2 regions of the Leptothrix mechoopdaensis genome follow, and region 1 is predicted to be linked to the other one. Evidence: predicted binding sites of a transcription regulator. Region 1 holds the regulator's gene; the other holds the start of a gene.

Region 1 (7,671 bases):
CCGGCCGGGTCAGGCTCTGCCAGGCGTGCTGGCCGTGGATGTCGACCAGGTGTTCGCCCAGCTCGCGCAGCTGCGTCAGCGTCGCGGGGCTGCCGTTGATCCAGGCGCGGCTCTTGCCCTGCGCGTCGACGGTGCGGCGCAGCAGCAGCGCGCCGTCGTCGGCCAGCTCGCCGGACTGGAAGCCGGCCTCGTCCAGCCAGGCATGCAGCGTGGCCGGCACGGGCTCGAACTCGGCGCCGATCTCCGTGCGGGCGGCGCCTTCGCGCACCACGCCGGCGTCACCGCGCCCGCCGAGCGCCAGCTGGAGCGCGTCGATCAGGATCGACTTGCCCGCGCCGGTCTCGCCGGTCAGCACGCAGAAGCCGGTGCCGAAATCCACTTCGAGCGCGTCGACGATGACGAAGTCGCGCAGGGTCAGTCGCTTGAGCATGGGGAGTCGCGAGAAGGGTGAGGGGCCGGATCAGCCCGGCGCGCCGCCGTCGTGGCTGGCGGGCATGGCGCCTTCGTTCCAGTGCAGCTTGCGGCGCAGCGTCGCGTAGTAGTTCCAGCCGGGCGGATGCAGGAAGCGGACCCGGTGCGCCGAGCGCCGCACGCTGATGCGGTCGCCGTGCAGCAGGCTGGCCAGCGACTGCATGTCGAAGTTGGCGCTGGGTTCGCGGCCGGCGACGATGTCGATCGTCACCTCGCCGCTGTCGGGCAGCACGATCGGCCGGTTCGACAGCATGTGAGAGGCGATCGGCACCAGCAGCCAGCCGGCCACGCCCGGGTGCAGGATGGGGCCGCCGGCCGACAGCGCATAGGCGGTCGAGCCGGTCGGCGACGCCAGGATCAGGCCGTCGGCGCGGAAGTTGGCGACGAACTGGCCATCGACCGCCACGCGCAGTTCCAGCATCGCGGTGGCGCCGCTGCGCAGCACCACGTCGTTCATCGCGACGGCCTCGTAGATCGACTCGCCGCCACGCAGCACGCGGCCCTGCAGCATCGCGCGGGACTCTTCCTCGAAGTCGCCCGACAGCACCGCGTTGATCGCGTGGCGCAGCTGCTGCACCGGCACGTCGGTGATGAAGCCCAGCCGGCCCTGGTTGATGCCGACCATCGGCACGCCGTAGCGGGCCAGGTGGCGGGCGATGCCGAGCATCGTGCCGTCGCCGCCGACGACGATCGCCAGGTCGCAGCTGCGGCCCAGGTCATCGGCCGAGAGGGCCTGATAACCGGTGATGCCGGTGGCCTGCGCGGTGGCCTGCTCGACCGACACCTCCAGCCCGCGACGGGTCAGGATGTGGGCGATTTCCTCAAGCATCGGCCGCATGCCGTGCGATTGGTACTTGCCCACGAGCGCGGCATGACGGAAGCGGGAGGTCATCGGGAAATTACACCACAGGGTCCGCGACGGACCGGCTTCCGAAAGGGCTTCTGGCGGCGTGTTCCACCCCCATCGGAACCGGTGTCCTGCCGCCGACCCCGCGCGCCGCCGCGCTCCTAAAATCGGGCCATGCTCGACGACCGCGCCAAGATGTTGCTCAAGACCCTGGTGGAGCGGTACATCGCCGACGGCCAGCCGGTGGGTTCGCGCACCCTGTCCAAGACCTCGGGGCTCGAACTCTCGCCGGCCACCATCCGCAACGTGATGTCCGACCTCGAGGAACTCGGCCTGATCGCCAGCCCGCACACCTCGGCCGGGCGGATCCCGACCGCGCGCGGCTACCGCATCTTCGTCGACACCATGCTGACCACCCGGCGCGCGGCGGTGACCGGTGCCAATGCGGCCATCCCCGGCGGCGTCATGCTCGACGAGGCGCTGCAGCCCGATCAGCCCAAGAGGGTCATCGCGCACGCCGCGCAGATGCTGTCCAACCTGAGCCAGTTCGTCGGCGTCGTGACGGCCCCGCGCAAGGCCAGCGTGTTCCGCCACATGGAGTTCCTGCGCCTGGGCGAGCGCCGCGTGCTGCTGATCCTCGTCTCGCCCGATGGCGACGTGCAGAACCGCGTGCTGTTCACCGCGCACGACTACACCCAGGGCCAGCTGGTGGAGGCCACCAACTACCTCAACGCCCACTACGCCGGCCAGAGCATCGAGGCCGTGCGCGAGCGGCTCAAGACCGAGGTCGACGCCCTGCGCGGCGAGATCGGCGTGCTGATGCAGGCCGCTGTCCAGGCCGGCAGCGACGCGGTCCACGAGGACGCCGACCAGGTCATCGTCTCGGGCGAGCGCAAGCTGCTGGACGTGCAGGACTTCAGCACCGACCTCGGCTCGATCCGCAAGATGTTCGACCTGTTCGAGCACAAGACCCAGCTGCTGCGCCTGCTCGACGGTTCCAGCCGCGCCGAGGGCGTCAGCATCTACATCGGCGGCGAGAGCGGCGTGGTGCCGATCGAGGAGCTGTCGATCGTCTCGGCGCCCTACGAGATCGACGGCCAGATCGTCGGCACGCTCGGTGTCATCGGCCCGACCCGCATGGCCTACGACCGCATGATCCAGATCGTCGACATCACCTCGCGTCTGGTGGGCAACGCGCTGAGCCAGAAGCAGGGCTGACGCCCGCGCTTGCAGGCCGCTTCAGGTGATGCGGTAGAAGTCCAGCATCACCCGGCTCGCCTCGCGCTGGCCGACCGCCAGCGCCATCACCCGGTTCAGGTGCCGCCAGGCCGGCGCGCCGGTGGTGAAGCGCACGAGGGTGCGGAAGAAGTACGCGTCACGTTCGACCGGCTCGCCGCGCGCCAGCCGCGCCATGACCTCGTCCGGACCGTGGCGCAGGCCATCGCTCTGGACCTCGATCAGGCCGCCGTCATCGGCCCGGATGACGTAGTGCGCCGCGATCTCCAGCACCCCGTCGGCGCGCAGGATCTGCCAGTCGACGCCGCCTTCGACCAGCGTGCCGTTGAGCTCCGGCCCGCGCACCGACCCGCCGCCCAGCGGCACGTAGCGGCGTTCGCCGTGCTTGGCCGGGCCGAGCGTGACCAGCGGCTGCACCTCGCAGACCACCTGGGTCATCGGCTGCAGGACGGGGGGCGGGGGCAGGGTGTGCATCGGGCGAGGGTCAGTCAGGATGGACAGCAGGGGAGGGGCGCTGGGCATCATGCCGCCGCGCCCCGCCGTCGCACAGCCCGGCGCGGTCATCCGAGAGGATGACGCCGTCCGGCCCGGCCGCCCTGAACCCTTGTACCCCCGCACGCCACGCCACGCCACGCCCCACCATGACCGTCCTGCCCCTCGAACCCCGCACCGGCACGGCCTGGGCCGCCGGCTTCGGCGACGTGGTCGGCGCCATCGGCGAGGCCGACTTCGCCGAACGTGCGCTGGGTGCCCTCAACGCCGTGGAGCTGCGCGCCGCCTCATGGTCGGTCTACCAGGTCGGCCGCCAGCAGCCACCGGTGCTGCACCTGTCGGCCAGCCTGGGCGTGGCCGACACCACGCGGCACTGCTTCGCCGCCTACCGCGCCGGCCTGTACCGCGCCGATCGCAGCTTCGACGCCGTCCGCCCCGGCCATGCAGCCGTGCTGCGCATGCATGCCGACGAGGCCCCAAGCGCCGACCACCGCGAGGCCATCTACCGCCGCCACGGCGTGCTCGAACGCCTGTCGGTCGTGACCCGCCAGAGCAGCCCGTCGGGCGACGACCAGGTCTTCGCCGTCAACCTCTACCACCACGAACACCAGGGCCGCTTCAGCCCCGGCGAGATCGAGGGCTTCGCCGCCGTCGCCCCGCTGCTGCTGGCCTGCGTCCAGCGCCATGTGCGGCTGTGCCCGGCCACGCCGGCAGAAGACGGCCAGACCCCGCGCGCCCGGCTGCTGGCCCGCTGCCCCGCCCTGACCGACCGCGAGCTTGACGTCTGCGAGCGCCTGCTGCGGGGCTGGAGCTACGACGGCATCGCCGCCGATCTCGGCCTGTCGCTGGCCACCGTCAAGACCTACCGCGCCCGTGCCTTCGAGCGCCTGGGCATGCACTTCAAGAGCGAGCTGTTCGCCGCCTTCCTGCCGCGTCAGTGACGCCGCAGCGTGCCCGCGTTGTCCTCCTCTGGGATGACAGGTGGTCGCCCCCTCGGCCGGCACACTGCTCCGCATCACGACAGGAGACTGCCCCATGCGCACCCGCCGTCTTGCCCTGCTGGCCATGCTCGCCGCCAGCGCCGCCGCCCTGGGTGTGCCGACCGGCGCTGCAGCCCAGACCTACCCGGACCGCCAGGTCAAGCTCGTGGTCGGCTTCCCGCCCGGCAGCGGCCCGGACGTCGTCGCCCGCCATCTCGGCCAGAAGCTCGGTGACCTGCTGAAGCAGCAGGTCGTGGTCGACAACCGCGCCGGCGCCGGCGGCCAGATCGCCGCACAGGCCGTGGCCCGTTCGCCGGCCGACGGCTACACGCTGCTGCTCGGCGAGGTCGGCTCCATCAGCATCTCGCCGGCCGCCTACGGCAAGCTCCCCTACGACCCCGCCAAGGACCTGCAGGGCGTCGCCGAGGTGGTCCGCTCCGACTTCGTGCTGGTCGTGCCCACCAGCTCGCCGGCCCGCTCCGTCGCCGACTTCGTCAGCGCGGCCAGGGCCCAGAAGGACAAGGTCAACTTCGGCACCTTCGGCGCCGGCACGCCCGGGCACTTCGGCGCTGAAGTCTTCGGCGACCTCGCCGGCTTCGGCGTCGAGCCGATCCACTACCGCGCCACCGGCGACGCCGTCACCGCCATCGTCAGCGGCGACGTCAAGGGCGCCTTCGTCTCGACCGCGCTGGCGATGGCCCAGGTCAAGGGCGGCAAGATGCGCGCGCTGGCCACGACCGCACCCGAACGCTCGCCGCTGCTGCCCGACGTGCCCACGTTTGGCGAGTCCGGCTACCCCAAGGCCGACTTCTCCGCCTGGTTCGCCATCCTCGTCCCCGCCGGCACACCCGCCGCCGTGCTCGACACCCTGAACCGCCAGACCGTCGCGGCGGTGCAGTCCGCCGAGGTCCGCCAGAAGCTCCAGGAAGCCGGCTTCACCGTCATCGGCAGCAGCCGCGCCGACACCGAACGCATGCTCAAGTCCGAAGCCACCCGCTGGTCCGCCGTCGTCAAGGCCACCGGCTTCAAGGCCGACTGACCGCCCCCGCCACCCTCGTACACTCCGCGCCGCGGGCCTCTAGCTCATGCTTGGTTAGAGCAGCGGACTCATAATCCGTTGGTGCCGGGTTCGACTCCCGGGGGGCCTACCAGGACCCGGTTTCACAATGGTTTGATTCGACGGCTCGGTGCGCAGGCATCGGGCCGTTGGTGTTTGTGGGGTCGATGTTGATGTTCCTTGATCGCGGCTTTGCCGCAGCCTGGATGGGCGTGTCTGTCTCCTGATCCGAGATGGTTTCGTTCAGGTACCGGTCGCGCCAGGATACCCACGCAGGAATACGTGGACCAAGTCAACCGTTGCATCATTCAAGAGAGCCGTCTGTGCCCCGCAGCGAGAGCAAGGTCCAGGGAGCTGGAAGCGGGCACCAACCGGAATCCTTTCATCGTTGTCTGGGTGATCGAGCAGAACTGAGCCACTCGAATCGAAGTTGATGGACCTGGCTTGCCGCCCAGCCTGCCGAGCAGAGAGCATGTACAAGATCTTGATGGCCTTGGTCGCCTTTTTCGTCTCCGGCTTAGAGGCTGAAGCTGCGCCACTTGAAAGAGATGAGCGCGAGATCATTCGGAGTGCGCATGTCTTCCACATCATGGGGGCTAGCCTCGAATCAATGCAGACGCTTCGTGCGCAACTGACGGCTGTGCCGGAGGATCAACTGCTGGGTGAGTTCACAAGGCTGGCGCGCGAGAAAAGCTCAGATGTCGGCTCTGCGTCTTCCGGTGGTGACCTGGGTCTTGTCGTCGAGGGCTCGATGGACGAACAGTTCGAGTCTGCCGTTTTCTCACTGCAGCCGATGCGCATTTCGTCGCCCCACCGGTCCGCGTATGGATGGCATCTGGTGATGGTGGCTTCCGTCCAGCAGCAATCTGTTCGTGATGTCTGCGTGCGGTCTCTCCAGGAGGCTCAGAAGACTGCTCCGATCACCCCGGATGCCCTGTATCGGTTTTCGATCGAAAGGCAGTCGCCGGCAAGTCTGCACCCCGATGCCCTGCAATTCATTGGAGAAGGTTGGGGTCCCCCATTGAACTGGAAAGACAACCTCGCCTACTGGCGGGTCGAGTCCGATCCTGATCCCGGCATGACCCGACTCGTCATCCATTCTGAAATGCCATTCGCCATCTTGGGCTCTTCTCCACGTGGCTGTCGACGTTCAGAACGAGACGTTTTTCTGGTTGACTGTGCCGCAAGAACGGTTGCCTTGATCTCGCATGCGGAATATGAAGGCCGTGGTGCGGCGGGGAGACGCCTCATGAACACCGTATTCGGCCCGGACAAGCGAACGTTCCAGCCAGCGAATGCCGGGTTTCTTGCGCAGGTCGAAAGACAAGCGTGCATGAATGTCACGGTTGCGAGTTCCATGCCGTAGGTTGCAGGCGATCGAGAAGAGCTGCTGGCGAGCGATGCGGAACCCGCCGCCTCGGCAAGGCCCGAACCGCACGCACCGTTCCGCTCCGAGTCGTCCTAGCCTGCCTCTGCCATCACGCGGATGAAGGTGCGGTGACCGCCACCGGCCGTCGGGGTGTCCTTCACCTCGAACACGCCGCTCGCCACGATGGCCTCCTTCAGCGTCGGATGCCCGTAGCGCTTGGAAAGGTGTTTCATCTCCTTGGCCTGATCGGCCCACAGGTGCTGGTCGACTTCGGAGAGGTCGATCCAGCCGTCGTCCTCGCCACGCGACCGGGCGAACCGTCGTGCGGCTTCGATCAGCGGGCTGCACGCGAGAAACGCCTGTTCCATCTGGCGCTCACCCTCTGGTGACGCCATCCACTCGGCAAGCGTCTGCCGAGCCTTCCAGTCAGCCTTCAACGTTTCACGGAGAGGCTGCGCCTGCCGGTGCTGCTGATCCAGCCAAACAAGGGCGTCGCGCGTGCTGTCTGCGGATGCAGGATTCCAGCGCGACAGGAAATGGTGGACCAGTTCATTCCTGGCCTGTCGCACGGCCTCGATCTCGTTTCGCAGCCAACCATCCTCATCATCGATCGTGTAGCGGAAACCGTAGACCTTGCGGTCGCTCGGCTGGGCATCTTCCTCGTCGGCGCGAGTCGACAGCACGTCCGTCACCACCCGCTGCGCCACCTGACCCAAGGTCTGAGAACGAATCGCTTCCAGTCGCTACGCAGGCTGTCTGGCGATGTCTTCAAGGCTGCCTGCCAGTTGAGAGGCCAACCACAGATCCTTCAGTCTGGCCTCGATCTCCAGATAGAGCATCACGTTGCGCCCGATGCGCCGCAGCACCTCGTCCGCATCACCCTTCCCAGCCCCTTCAATCCCCACGCTCACCCCCACTCTTCCCATCCTCCGCCGCCGCCTCCATCCGCGCCGCCAGCTTGTCCAGGATGTTCGGGATCAGCTTCTCCGAGAACCCCGCGACGAAGGACCAGAGCAGGGCCTTGGCGGCGTCGAGGCTGCTGGCCGGGACGATGCGGAAGACGCTGGAGAAGCTGATGTAGGGCGCGTCGGCGCCCGCGAAGGCCGGGAACAGCGGGCCTTGCAGCATGCCCGTCAGGAAGAAGGCGTAGCAGACCCAGCCGAGCAGGCCGGCGATCACCGGGCTGACGTAGATCTGCAGGATCGCGTTGGCCTCCAGG
Region 2 (7,671 bases), 1.2 Mb from region 1:
GCTGCAGGCCATCGTCGTGATGGTGGTGGTGGCGGCGGTCGCCTTCGCGCTGTTCCAGTACGTCGGTGACCCGGTCACCTTCCTGCTGGGCCAGGACGCCACGCCGGCCGAGCGTGCGCGCATCCGCGGCGAACTGGGGCTGGACCGGCCGGTGCTGGTGCAGTTCGGCCACTTCATCTGGAACGCGCTGCACGGCGAGTTCGGCATGAGCCTGCGCCAGGGCGTGAAGGTCTCGCGCCTGATCGCCGAGCGCCTGCCGGCCACGCTGGAGCTGGCCTTCGTGGCCGCTGCACTGGCGTTGCTGGCGGGCGTGCCGATGGGCGTCTACGCCGCGCTGCGCCGGGGCGGCTGGCTGGCGCAGGCCTTCATGACGCTGTCGCTGCTGGGCGTGTCGCTGCCGACCTTCTTCATCGGCATCCTGCTGATCCTCGTGTTCGCCGTGAACCTGGGCTGGTTCCCGAGCTTCGGCCGCGGCGACGTGGTCGACCTGGGCGGCTGGAAGACCGGCCTGCTGACGCTCGACGGCTGGCATCACCTGGTGCTGCCGGCGGTGACGCTGGCGATCTTCCAGCTGACGCTGATCATGCGGCTGGTGCGTGCCGAGATGCTGGAGGTGCTGCGCAGCGACTACATCAAGTTCGCCCGCGCCCGCGGCCTGAGCGACCGGGCCGTCCACTTCGGCCACGCGCTGCGCAACACGCTGGTGCCGGTCATCACGATCACCGGGCTTCAGCTGGGCGGGCTGATCGCCTTCGCCATCATCACCGAGACGGTGTTCCAGTGGCCCGGCATGGGCCTGCTGTTCATCCAGGCGGTCTCGTTCGCCGACATCCCGGTGATGGCCGCCTACCTGTGCCTGATCGCGCTGATCTTCGTGGTCATCAACCTGGTGGTCGACCTGCTCTACGTCGCGGTCGACCCGCGCCTGCGGCTGGACGGCCGCAGCGGCCATTGACGCCCGCATGTCTCCCCCGAAAGGCATCGCTTGATCGCCCTCCTGCGCCGCTGGCTGTCCAGCGACATCGGCCACAGCTTCCGTTCGACGCCCAGCGCGGTCGTCGCCGCGCTGATCGCGCTGGCCTGCCTGGCCGGCGCCTTCGGTGCGCCCTGGCTGGCCCCGCACGACCCGTTCGACCTCAGCACGCTGGAACTCGGCAACGCGCGACTGCCGCCGGCCTGGCAGGACGGCGGCCGGCTCGGCTTCGTGCTGGGCACCGATGACCAGGGCCGCGACATCCTCTCGGCGCTGATGTACGGCGCGCGCATCTCGCTGGTGGTCGGGTTGGCCTCGGTCGCGCTGTCGGTGCTGATCGGCGTCGTGCTCGGGCTGCTGGCCGGCTTCCTGGGCGGCTGGGTCGACGCGCTGCTGATGCGGCTGTGCGACGTGATGCTGTCCTTCCCGGCCATCCTCGTCGCGCTGCTGATCGCCGGCGTCGGTCGGGCGCTGTTCCCGCAGGCCCACGAGAGCCTCGCCTTCGGCGTGCTGATCCTGTCGATCACGCTGACCGGCTGGGTGCAGTACGCACGCACCGTGCGCGGCTCGACGCTGGTCGAGCGGCAGAAGGAATACGTGCAGGCCGCCCGGGTGATCGGCGTCGCGCCGCTGGCGATCATGGGCCGGCACGTTCTGCCCAACGTGCTCGGGCCGGTGCTGGTGCTGGCCACCATCCAGGTCGCGACGGCCATCATCACCGAGGCCACGCTGTCCTTCCTCGGCGTCGGCGCGCCGCCGACCTCGCCGTCGCTGGGCACGCTGATCCGCATCGGCAACGACTACCTGTTCTCCGGCGAGTGGTGGATCACCATCTTCCCGGGCCTGATGCTGGTGCTGATCGCGCTGTCGGTGAACCTGCTGGGCGACTGGCTGCGCGATGCGCTCAACCCCCGGCTGAACTGAGATGACATCCGCAGCCCCCCTGCTCCAGGTCGAGGACCTGGTGGTCGAGTTCCCCGGCCGGCGCGGCACGCTGCGCGCGCTGGACGGCGTGTCGTTCTCGCTCGCGCCGGGCGAGATCCTCGGCATGGTCGGCGAATCCGGCGCCGGCAAGTCATTGACCGGCGCGGCCGTGATCGGCCTGCTGGAGCCGCCCGGACGCATCGCCGGCGGGCGCATCCTGCTGCACGGCGAACGCATCGACGACCTGCCGCCCGAGCGGCTGCGGCGCATCCGCGGCAAGCGCATCGGCGCGATCTTCCAGGACCCGCTGACCTCGCTGAACCCGCTCTTCACGGTCGGCCAGCAGCTGGTCGAGACGATCAGGACGCACCTGCCGATGAACGCCGCCCAGGCCCGCGAACGGGCCATCGAGCTGCTGCGCGACACCGGCATCCCGGCGCCCGAGCAGCGCATCGACCACCACCCGCACCAGTTCTCCGGCGGCATGCGCCAGCGCGTGGTGATCGCCCTGGCGCTGGCCGCCGAGCCCGAGCTGATCGTGGCCGACGAGCCGACCACCGCGCTGGACGTGTCGATCCAGGCCCAGGTCATCGGCCTGCTGCGCACGGTCTGCCGCCAGCGTGGCGCGGCGGTGCTGCTGATCACGCACGACATGGGCGTGATCGCCGAGACCTGCGACCGCGTCGCGGTGATGTACGCCGGCCGCATCGCCGAGATCGGCCCGGTCGCCTCGGTGATCCACCGCCCGGCCCACCCCTACACCGCCGGCCTGATGGCCTGCATCCCCGACATGGGCCGCCCGCCGCAGGAACGCCTGCACCAGATCGACGGCGCGATGCCGCGCCTGACCGCCATCCCGCTCGGCTGCGCCTACCACCCGCGCTGCCCGCGCGCCGACGAGGACACGCGCTGCACCACCGAGCGCCCGCGCCTGGTCGACGCCGGCGAGACCCGCGCGGCCTGCTGGCTGCACCACGCCGACGGAGGCCCGCGATGAACGCGCCCGTGACGGACACGCAGGTCGCGCCGCTGGTCCGGGCGGTCGACCTGGCCAAGCGCTTCGAGGTCTCGGCGCCCTGGCTGGACCGGGTGCTCGGCGGCCGGCCGCGCCAGTGGCTGCAGGCGGTCGACGGCGTCGGCTTCGAGATCGAACGCGGTCGCACGCTCGCGCTGGTCGGCGAGTCCGGCTGCGGCAAGAGCACGGTGGCGCGGCTGCTGGTCGGGCTGTACCAGCCGTCGCAGGGTCAGGTCGTGTTCGACGGGCAGGACGCGCACGCCGCCTACGCCGGTCCGCAGCAGCAGGCCCGCGCGCTGCGGCGGCGCATCCAGATGATCTTCCAGGACCCCTACGCCAGCCTCAACCCGCGCTGGCGCGTCGCCGACATCGTCGCCGAGCCGCTGCGCGTGCATGGCCTGGGCGCAGACGAGGACGAGCGGCAGGTGCGCGTCGGCGAGCTGCTGCGCTCGGTCGGCCTGGCGGCGGCCGACGGCGCGAAGTACCCGCACCAGTTCTCGGGCGGCCAGCGCCAGCGCATCTCGATCGCACGGGCCATCGCCACGGCGCCGGACTTCCTGGTCTGCGACGAGCCGACCTCGGCGCTGGACGTCAGCGTGCAGGCCCAGGTGCTGAACCTGATGAAGGACCTGCAGCGCCAGCGCGGCCTGACCTACCTGTTCATCAGCCACAACCTCGCGGTGGTGCGCCATGTCAGCGACAGCGTCGGCGTGATGTACCTCGGCCGGCTGGTCGAGCTGGCGCCGCGCGAATCGATCTTCGAGGCGCCACGTCACCCCTACACGCGCATGCTGCTGGCGGCGATCCCGCAGCTGCACGACACCGGCCGTGCCCGCACGCCGGTGCTGGGCGAGGTGCCGAACCCGCTCGATCCCCCCAGCGGCTGCGCCTTCCACCCGCGCTGCCCGCAGGCCGACGCGCGCTGCCGCAGCGAACGCCCCGCGCTGCGCACGGTCGCCAATGGGCGCACGACGATCCGGATCGCCTGCCATCAGGTGAGCTGAGCCGCGACGAGGCGCGACGAAGCGCCACGAAGAGGAAAAGAAAAAGCCCGCGACATCGCTGTCGCGGGCTTCGTGGCAGGCAGGTCGGGTCGACCAGGCCGGCTCAGGGGCCCGAAGGCCCCCGGGACATCACATGTCCATGCCGCCCATGCCGCCCATGCCACCCATGCCGCCCGGCATGGCCGGCGCGTCATCCTTGGGGGCTTCGGCGACCATGCACTCGGTCGTCAGCATCAGGCTGGCGACGGAGGCGGCGTTCTGCAGCGCGGTACGGGTCACCTTGGTCGGATCCAGGATGCCCATCTCGATCATGTCGCCATACGTGTCGTTGGCGGCATTGAAGCCGTAGTTGCCCGAACCGGCCAGCACGGCGTTGATCACCACGCTCGGCTCGCCACCGGCGTTGCCGACGATCTCGCGCAGCGGGGCCTCGATGGCCTTCAGGACCAGCTTGACGCCGGCGTCCTGATCCGGGTTGTCACCGGCGATCTTGCCGGCGGCCTGACGGGCACGCAGCAGGGCCACGCCGCCACCGGCGACGATGCCTTCCTCGACGGCGGCACGGGTCGCGTGCAGCGCGTCTTCCACGCGGGCCTTCTTTTCCTTCATCTCGACTTCGGTGGCGGCACCGACCTTGATGACGGCCACACCGCCGGCCAGCTTGGCCACGCGCTCTTGCAGCTTCTCGCGGTCGTAGTCGCTGGTCGCTTCCTCGATCTGGATGCGGATCTGCTTGACGCGGGCCTCGATGTCCGCAGCAGCGCCGGCGCCGTCGATGATGGTGGTGTTTTCCTTGCCCACTTCGACGCGCTTGGCCTGGCCCAGGTCAGCCAGCGTGACCTTCTCGAGCGACAGGCCGACTTCCTCGGCGATGACCTTGCCACCGGTCAGGATGGCGATGTCTTCCAGCATGGCCTTGCGACGGTCGCCGAAGCCCGGAGCCTTGACGGCCACGACCTTCAGGATGCCGCGGATGGTGTTGACCACCAGGGTCGCCAGCGCTTCGCCGTCGACTTCCTCGGCAATGATCAGCAGCGGACGGCCGGCCTTGGCAACCTGCTCGAGCGTGGGCAGCAGATCGCGGATGTTGCTGATCTTCTTGTCGAACAGCAGGACAAACGGGTTGTCCAGCAGGGCGACCTGCTTCTCGGGGTTGTTGATGAAGTACGGCGACAGGTAGCCGCGGTCGAACTGCATGCCTTCGACGACGTCCAGCTCGTTGTTCAGCGACTTGCCGTCCTCGACGGTGATGACGCCTTCCTTGCCGACCTTGTCCATGGCCGAGGCGATGATCTCGCCGATCGAGTCGTCGCTGTTGGCCGAGATGGTGCCGACCTGGGCGATTTCCTTGGACGTGGTGGTGGCCTTCGAGGCCTTCTTCAGCTCGACGACCAGGGCGGTGACCGCCTTGTCGATGCCGCGCTTCAGGTCCATCGGGTTCATGCCGGCGGCCACGTACTTCATGCCTTCGCGCACGATGGCCTGGGCCAGCACGGTGGCGGTCGTGGTGCCGTCACCGGCGTTGTCCGAGGTCTTGGAAGCGACTTCCTTGACCATCTGGGCGCCCATGTTCATGAGCTTGTCCTTGAGCTCGATCTCCTTGGCGACCGAGACACCGTCCTTGGTGACGGTGGGGGCGCCGAACGAGCGCTCCAGGACCACGTTGCGGCCCTTCGGGCCCAGGGTCACCTTGACCGCGTTGGCCAGGATGTTCACGCCTTCGACCATGCGGGCGCGTGCGTCAGCGCCGAAAACGACGTCTTTTGCTGCCATGTTGTTGCTCCGGGATCTCTGAGGAAATTACTTTTGAACGACGGCGAAGAGGTCTTCTTCGCGCATGACGAGCAGCTCTTCGCCATCGACCTTGACGGTCTGGCCGCTGTACTTGCCGAACAGCACGCGGTCGCCGACCGACACGTTCAGGGCGATGAAATCACCCTTGTCGTTGCGCTTGCCCGGGCCGACGGCCAGCACTTCGCCTTGGTCCGGCTTCTCGGCGGCGTTGTCGGGGATGATGATGCCCAGGGCGGTCTTGGTCTCGTTCTCGAGGCGCTTGACGATCACGCGATCGTGCAGGGGACGAAGCTTCATTGCATCTCCTTGGAGTCGTACAGGGTGCGGTGGGTCGGTGCGCAGGACGCGAACCGGGGTAACGCGTTCGACATCGGCCGGTGCCGGGGAGGCTGTCCGATGTCGCTAGCACTCACCGATGTCGAGTGCTAACGGATCGAGATTATAGGAACGGTCCCCGCCGTTTCAAGGGGTCGACGGTGTCGAAGGGTGATCGGGCGGGCGCAGGCGCGCGTCAGGGTCGCAGCGCCAGCGCCCGGGCCGGCGCGCGGCCGCCGGACTGGGTCGCGTCGATCGTCATCAGCACCAGCTGGCGCAGCGCGCCGTAGGGCTCGGTCGGCCAGCCGGGCTGGCGCAGGCCCTTGACGATGCCGTCGCAGGCGTGCGCGGCGCGCACCAGCGTGTCGGCTCGGGCCGGATCCAGGTTCGGCGCGATCCGCTCGAACAGCTTTTCCTTGACGCCCCAGACACGCGCCTCGCGCAGCGCCATCGGCAGCGGCCGGCCACCGGCCAGCGCGGCGACCACGCGGGCCAGCGCGCGCACGTCCTCGGCCAGCGTCCAGTGGACCAGCACGGCGGCCTCGCCCTCGGACTGCAGCCCTTCGAGCATCCGCAAGGCCCGCGCCGCCTGGCCGGCCAGCACGGCCTCGCCCAGCTTGAAGACGTCGTAGCGGGCGACGTTGAGCACCGCCGACTCGATCTGCTCGAAGGTCAGCACACCGGCCGGATGCAGCAGCGCGAGCTTGCGGATCTCCTGGTGCGCGGCCAGCAGGTTGCCCTCGACCCGGTCGGCGAAGAAGGCCAGCGCGCGCTGGCCGGGCTCGCCGTCCTCGACCCGCTGCTGCTGCGCGGCCAGCCGCTGGGCGATCCACTGCGGCAGCGCGCGGCGCTCGACCGGCTCGACCTTCAGGCTGATGCCCGCGCCGTCCAGCGCGGTGAACCACGCGCTGGTCTGCTGGGTGCGGTCCAGCCGGGGCAGGCTGACGATCGTCACGGTGTCGTCGGGCAGGGCCTGGGCATACCGCTGCAGCGCCTCCGAGCCGTCCTTGCCGGGCTTGCCGGAGGGAATGCGGATCTCGATCAGCCGACGGTCGGCGAACAGACTCAGCGCCTGGGCCTCGCCGAGCAGGCCGGACCAGTCGAAATGCGCCCCGGCGACGGTGTGCACGCTGCGTTCGGCGTGGCCGGCCGCGCGGGCGGCGGCACGGATCGTGTCGGCCGCCTCCTGCGCCAGCAGCGGCTCGTCACCGTGGATGACGTAGAGCGCGCGCAGCCCGCGCTGCAGGGCGGCGTCCAGCTGGTCGGCGCGCAGTTGCATGGGTGGGACCGGTTCAGCGCGAGACGGCGGCCGAGGCCGCCTTCGCTGCCGCCGGCACCGCATCGGCCGGGGTCAACACCGCCAGACGCCGCAGCACCTGGCGGGCGATGTCCTGGTGCATCGTGCGGACCAGGAACTGCTGCTCGTGTTCCTTGGCCAGCGCGTCGTTCTCGGCGTAGCTCATCTCGCGCGACTGCGTCAGCGTGGTCGGCCCGATCAGCTCGCTGCCATCCGGGCGACGGACGCGGAAGGTCAGCGTCGCGCGCAAGGTCAGCTCGCGCACCTGTCCGGCGGCGGTGATGCCGGCCACGACCGGCACGGACTGGTCGACCACCGACTCCAGCACGACGTCGGACTCGTTCGGCCG

Evidence for each region. Region 1 encodes HrcA, which represses chaperone genes, less so after heat shock. Its sites were predicted from a motif close to TTAGCACTCNNNNNNNNNGAGTGCTAA; they were not measured.
Region 2: a site for HrcA is predicted at 6,113-6,139, ahead of ACWA7K_RS21035 (co-chaperone GroES). Genes of this name have one in related genera too.

What each region holds. Positions count from the first base shown of each region.
Region 1 covers NZ_CM132699.1:3,617,251-3,624,921, forward strand. Annotated here, with positions in the region: gene recN (DNA repair protein RecN) at 1-430, opposite strand, end outside; gene ACWA7K_RS15605 (NAD kinase) at 461-1,363, opposite strand; gene hrcA (heat-inducible transcriptional repressor HrcA) at 1,493-2,536, shown strand; gene ACWA7K_RS15615 (DUF3237 domain-containing protein) at 2,558-3,028, opposite strand; gene ACWA7K_RS15620 (helix-turn-helix transcriptional regulator) at 3,196-3,987, shown strand; gene ACWA7K_RS15625 (Bug family tripartite tricarboxylate transporter substrate binding protein) at 4,082-5,065, shown strand; tRNA gene ACWA7K_RS15630 (tRNA-Ile) at 5,099-5,177, shown strand; gene ACWA7K_RS15635 (peptidylprolyl isomerase) at 5,556-6,449, shown strand; gene ACWA7K_RS15640 (hypothetical protein) at 6,545-7,144, opposite strand; gene ACWA7K_RS15645 (hypothetical protein) at 7,196-7,363, opposite strand; gene ACWA7K_RS15650 (hypothetical protein) at 7,347-7,671, opposite strand, start outside.
Region 2 covers NZ_CM132699.1:4,801,759-4,809,429, reverse strand. Annotated here, with positions in the region: gene ACWA7K_RS21060 (ABC transporter permease) at 1-955, shown strand, start outside; gene ACWA7K_RS21055 (ABC transporter permease) at 989-1,897, shown strand; gene ACWA7K_RS21050 (ABC transporter ATP-binding protein) at 1,899-2,894, shown strand; gene ACWA7K_RS21045 (ABC transporter ATP-binding protein) at 2,891-3,916, shown strand; gene groL (chaperonin GroEL) at 4,046-5,689, opposite strand; gene ACWA7K_RS21035 (co-chaperone GroES) at 5,717-6,007, opposite strand; gene holA (DNA polymerase III subunit delta) at 6,222-7,304, opposite strand; gene ACWA7K_RS21025 (LPS-assembly lipoprotein LptE) at 7,318-7,671, opposite strand, start outside.